DNA from 2 places in the Virgibacillus sp. W0181 genome. Region 2 is predicted to be linked to the other one. Evidence: riboswitches for the same ligand, from Rfam matches in the RefSeq annotation. Region 2 holds a riboswitch; the other holds the start of a gene.
What was found. A riboswitch is a leader RNA that binds a small molecule or an ion and turns the genes downstream of it on or off. The one in region 2 is predicted to bind S-adenosylmethionine.
Positions count from the first base shown of each region.

Region 1: another riboswitch for S-adenosylmethionine. It lies ahead of ACLIBG_RS13695 (O-acetylhomoserine aminocarboxypropyltransferase/cysteine synthase family protein); the one in region 2 lies ahead of ACLIBG_RS09815 (MetQ/NlpA family ABC transporter substrate-binding protein).

Region 1 covers NZ_JBPYCR010000042.1:5,291-8,459, reverse strand. The annotation lists gene rarD (EamA family transporter RarD) at 1-774, shown strand, start outside; SAM riboswitch class I at 842-961, shown strand; partial or broken gene ACLIBG_RS13695 (O-acetylhomoserine aminocarboxypropyltransferase/cysteine synthase family protein) at 1,095-2,372, shown strand; gene ACLIBG_RS13690 (SGNH/GDSL hydrolase family protein) at 2,731-3,169, shown strand, end outside.
Region 2 covers NZ_JBPYCR010000019.1:20,821-23,989, forward strand. The annotation lists gene ACLIBG_RS09810 (methionine ABC transporter ATP-binding protein) at 1-557, opposite strand, end outside; gene ACLIBG_RS09815 (MetQ/NlpA family ABC transporter substrate-binding protein) at 614-1,432, opposite strand; SAM riboswitch class I at 1,557-1,664, opposite strand; gene ACLIBG_RS09820 (hypothetical protein) at 1,978-3,169, shown strand, end outside.

The DNA.
Region 1 (3,169 bases), on a different contig from region 2:
TTCGTATTGATGGCTGTTGTCGTATTATCATTACGAAAAGGATCGGAATTTACTCAAGCGTGCAAGCGGCTGCTGAAGGACCGAAAGAAAAGTATTAACATGCTGGCCGCTTCTCTTATTATCAGTATGAATTGGTTGATTTTTATATGGGCGGTTAATAGCGAGCATGTGATTCAAGCGAGTTTGGGATATTATATCAACCCGCTTGTCAGCATTTTACTTGGCATTATTGTTTTAAAAGAAAGGTTATCAAAAAGGCAATTATTTTCCATTATATTAGCCGCAATCGGGGTTCTTAATCTGACATTCAGCTTTGGCGTTTTTCCATGGGTATCCATTTTACTCGCCGTTACATTCGCTCTTTATGGACTTTTTAAGAAAATGGTCGATTTAAATTCCATTTTCAGTCTTACAATCGAAACAATGATTGTTACGCCAATTGCCCTTATTTACTTAAGCTTTTTTTCCAACGGTACGGTTGCAGCCAACACGCCACAACCACTAACATTTGTATTATTAATCGGAACGGGACTGGCAACAGCGGCACCGTTATTACTATTTGGCTCCGCTGTTCGCTCGATTCCTTTATCAATGATTGGCTTTTTACAATACTTGGCTCCAACGATTATGTTACTTCTTGGTGTCTTTTTGTATGAAGAAACGTTTTCCCCGGCGCATCTCGTTTCTTTTATATTTATTTGGATAGCACTTTTCATTTATATGGGTTCTTCCTTAAAACAACACCCAATTCGAAAAGTGAAACACCAACATTAAATATTTTATTTTGTGTTGACAAACAATTCAAATTCATGTAACATTCATTTCAATCGAATGATTATATCTCTTATCAAGAGTGGTGGAGGGAATAGGCCCGATGAAACCCAGCAACCTAAGAGCAAACATGTTTTGCTTTTGATGGTGCCAAATCCTACAGGTCATCCGTTGATCTGGAAGATAAGGGGAGGAACGGTTACATATAACGCCCTCTTCTTATGAAGGGGGCTTTTCTGTTTCATCCTTTTCTTTCATCCAGATTCCTGCTACAAAAAATAAGAAAGGCAACGTGCCTTTAAAAACCTAAGGAGGAATTATTAATGACAGACTTTAATTTTGAAGACAAGGATACGATTCTACTACACGGGGGACAAACTGCCGATCCAACAACAGGTTCACGTGCGGTTCCCATTTACCAAACCACTTCATATGTGTTTAACGATACGGAGCATGCGCAAAACCTATTTGCGTTGAAAGAACCCGGAAATATTTATTCAAGAATTATGAATCCAACCGTTGACGTATTCGAACAGCGTGTAGCACTATTGGAAGGCGGTGTTGCAGCGGTAGGAACTGCTTCGGGAATGGCTGCTATTACGTATGCGATTTTAAACATTGCCGGTGCGGGTGATGAAATCGTTGCGGACAGTAATTTATATGGCGGCACATACAATTTGTTCGTTCATACACTGCCACGATATGGTATTAACGTAAAAATTGTTGATGGTACTGATCCGGAAACAATCCGATCAGCTATTACCGATAAAACAAAAGCAGTCTTTGGCGAGACGATTACAAACCCTAGTTTAAATGTGTTTGATATCGAAAAAGTAGCAGAAGTTGCGCATGACAACAATATCCCATTAATTATTGACAACACATTTGCGCCATACTTCTCCAATCCAATCGCTTGGGGAGCTGATATTGTCGTGCATTCCGCAACAAAGTGGATAGGCGGACACGGTACCGCAATCGGCGGGATAGTCGTGGATGCTGGAAAATTTGATTGGGGTTCCGGTAAATTTCCTGGATTTACAGAAGCGGATGAAAGCTATGGCGGCCTTCGCTTTGTCGATTTAGGTGAACCGGCCTTTGCACTCAAGTTGCGTGTACAGTTGCTTCGGGACACTGGTGCCTGCTTAAGCCCACAAAACGCATTTTTGCTATTGCAAGGGTTGGAGACATTGCATTTACGTATCGAGCGCCACAATCAAAACGCAGAAGAAGTTGCATCCTTTTTACAAGAGCATCCTGCTGTTGAATGGGTCAACTTCCCTGGTTTGGAAGATCACCCTTCCCATGCACTAGCCAAGAAATACTTTACAAATGGGTACGGATCGGTTATTACATTTGGAATAAAAGGTGGTCGAGAAGCGGGCAGAAAACTGATCGACAATATTCAGCTATGGTCACATGTGGCTAATGTTGGAGATGCGAAATCGCTTATCATCCACCCTGCTTCCACCACTCATCAGCAGTTAAGCGCTGAAGACCTAAAGAAAAGTGGCGCATCGGAAGAACTGGTACGTCTTTCTGTAGGTATTGAGTCAACAAAGGATATTTTAAAAGACTTAGAACAAGCAATTTCAAAAGCAACTAGAGAATAACACTATACAGCACTAAAAAGATATACACTATATCTATGATAAAGTTCGCCTTCACATCGGGGCGGACTTTTTTTACTGCCGATTTCCGCAAAAAGTGCCCTTGACCTCTTAGCAGCGTTCAAATAATAATGATTAATATCTGATTACAGATTGGGCGTTCAGGTTTACACGGGCAAATTAACGTGTAAAATATAGATGAAATCCTCCTTTTCGATTCCAAAGGATAATTTTCGGTTTTTATGCTTTTATATATTAACAATCAAAATGAACAATTTCTATTACATATATTTTAAAATTGTAGCAATAACAGCTCTTTACCTTCATAAATATATAGTACATTCGTATAGGTGTGATCCATATTAAACAAGTTGCTCTCTATATTTTTATTCTACTAATAATTGTAGGCATCGGCATTATTTTATTTATAACAAATGACAAGAAACCGAACACTTCCGAGGAGACGATTCCACAAAAAGAAGAAATGCCTAAAGATACGACATTGGAAGAAGGCGAGCCGGAGCAAAAAAAAACTGCTCCCGACTCTAGCACAGACGAAGCAAACAATGATAGTGAAGAAGATGAAGTACGTGATCAAGTAAAGGAATTTATTATCGATTCGGTCAAAAGTGCCATTGATTTCTTTTTCAATAAAGGAACAAAAGTTGTCGCCATTGGGGATTCATTAACACAGGGCGTTGGAGACAGTACCGGAGAAGGCGGATACGTAGGCATTCTTAATCGATCGCTTAACGAGAATAAAAACATCGTACAATTTGAAAACTACGGCA
Region 2 (3,169 bases):
ATTTTTAGAAGTAAATCAAGGATAGCATCCGTTGTTTCCGGATCAAGGGCACTCGTTGCTTCGTCACTAAGTAAAATATCAGGTTCCTGCGCCAGTGCTCTTGCAATGGCAACACGCTGTTTTTGTCCACCAGATAATTGATTCGGATAAGCGTTTTTCTTATCTGCCAAATCAACAATATCCAAATACTTTTCAACACGTTTATGCACGTCTTCTTTTTTTAACCCGAGTAATTTTAATGGAATGGCAATGTTGTCATATACAGAAGCTGTTTTTAATAAATTGAATCCTTGAAAAATCATTCCAATGTTTTTCCGGACGGATCGTAGTTTATCGGGGGAAAGGAAGGTCGATTCCTTTCCCTGGATAAACACATTTCCGCTCGTCGGTTGTTCCAGCAGATTGACACAGCGAATTAATGTACTTTTGCCAGCTCCGCTATACCCAATAACTCCATGGATTTCTCCTTGTTTTACATGTAAACTCACATTGGTTACTGCTTTGATATCGCCGCTTTTTGATGAGAAAAATTTTGAAACATGGTCAAGAACGATCATTTACTGTCCTTCCTTTCAAAAGGGAACATTACGGAATCGCAATGTTCCCTGCTGTATTATTCGTCCCAGCTTGGAATCATGGATCCTTGGAATTCTTCTTCAATGAATTGTTTTACTTTGTCGGATTGGTATGCACTTACTAGCTTTTCAACTACAGGATCATCTTGGTTTTCTGTTCGTGTCACAATGTAGTTCACGTATGGGGAGTCAGTAGATTCCAATATGATCGAATCATCTGTCGGGACAAGACCAGCTTCCAAGGCATAGTTCGTATTGATTGCAGCGGCCTCCAATTCAGGAAGCTGCTTCGGAATTTGTGATGCTTCCAGTTCGATGAATTCTAGATTTTTAGGATTGTCTTTTATGTCATGGATCGTTGCGTTTTCCTTATTGTCAGTATCCAACGTAATATATCCTGCTTCTTCAAGAATGAACAATGCCCGGGCACCATTTGTCGGATCGTTCGGCAACCCGAACAATGCACCATCCGGGATGTCTTCAAAGCTTTTATGTTTCTCCGAATAAACGCCCATAGGGTTTAAAATCGTTTTTCCAACGGTTGTTAAATCTGTTCCATGGTCTTCGTTAAAAGCGGCTAAAAATGGTTCGTGCTGATAACAATTGACATCCAATTCATTTTCTGCCAAAGCAGTGTTAGGTAAAATGTAGTCTGAGAATACTTTTAATTCGATTTCAAGCCCATCTTCGGCTGCCACTTCTTTCGCTACTTCCAATATTTGTTCCTGTGGGCCGGATGTCGTTCCAATTACCAATTTATCTTCACTTAATGTACTGCTTTCTGAATCATCTCCACCACAAGCAGCAAGTGCTCCAATAAATAATATAATGCTTAAAATAAATACTGTTCTTTTCATGTTTTCTTTCCTCCCGGATAATATTTTTCAGTAATTCATTCGACAATGAAAAAAGCCTCTCTATCAAAAGAAAGAGAGGCTTGTAAAAATATAAATCCAGGATTCTAAGATTACAAGATTTCCTCTCTTATCTTTCAAAACATACGTTTTGCAGGAATTAGCACCTTTCTATCCTTTGATAGATGGTTGCCGAGCTTCATCGGGCCAGTCCCTCAGCTACTCTTGATAAGAGAAAACTATTTAATTGTCGGAAAATTACTGTGTCATTAATCTACACGAGAAGTTCAAAGCTGTCAACGCAAAAATAAGAAAAACTATAAAGATTATATATTCAAATAATTACATAATCTTAGTCGTTATATGATGAAACAATTTTTATAGTGTGCGGATTATCGTGTAGGAAATTAGAAAAGATAATCCACAATAAAAGTATATTTCATAAGCGATAATGTAAAAAAATTTGAACCATTTTTTTGAAAAGGATGGAATCAATTATGGTATAGTGGGTAAGGAGTTTATTAGAGACTTGAAGGGAATCAACGAGAATGAAGGTACATATGCGTAATCATTTATATATTTTTTATGCTGCGGTATTATTACTGCATCTTAGTAATGTTTTTTTAAACATCCATTCACTCGAATATGTCATTGGACTTTTGGCTATTGTTATGATTGCCATTTCTTTTATCGATGCCAGTAAGCTATTTAAAATATTAGGCAGTATATTTTTAATTTGTGGTGGAGCAATGTACATTCAAGCAGAAGTTCCATTAATAAAGCTCCCATTGTTTATGACGTCAAATATGCCATTGCTCGCCTTTTTCGCAGTATTGCCATGGATTAACAGTGCTGTACATGTCGGAAAGTACGATCAACGGGTAAATGAGCTTTTGAAAGAAAATGTAGATCATTTAGGAAAATTGTATGGGAGAAGTTTATTAACTTCTTTTACACTCGTTACCTTCTTGAATCTATCGGCCATCAACTTATCCCAAAATATATTAAGTAAAAACTTGGAAAAAGTGGATGAAAAGATACGAAATTCTTTTATAAGTAAAACGACGCTGCGAGCTTTTTGTTTAGCGCTTATTTGGAGTCCAATGGAGATTGCAGTTGCGATTATTGTTGATTATACGGAAGTTAATTATTTGATTTATTTACCTTGGTTGTTGCTAATTGCCATCATTGTTTTATTTATTGATCGTGCCATCGGAAAATTAACGTACCAATCTATTCCTTATGAAGCACCATATACAGACGAAAACGAATTGTCTTCAATGGATATTTATAAAAAGGTTTTAAAGTTGTTTCTTGCCTTACTATTATTTCTATCCACTGTCATCGGTGTCGGGCATTTATTTCAATTAAATTTTATTTTAACTGTAACGCTCGTTATTATTCCGTTTTCTGCTTTATGGGCAATTGTGATGAAAAGATGGAATTATTTTCGAGTTCTGGCGTGGGACGTTTGGAAACGCCACATGAATCATATGCAAAATTTTGTTATTTTATTTACGTCTCTTGCATTTTTTTCAAACAGCTTAAATGCAACAGCAGTATTAGATGTCATTCAAAAACCATTCTTCATATTTAGCGAATATCCATTAATCATCTTTATTTTTGTGTTATTTACGTATTTCATTATGGCGATGTTAGGTGTTCATCCAATTGCAACAATTGGTATATTACTGGAAGTATTGTCACCGCTGTTTAATGTATTCAATCCCATTAGTATCG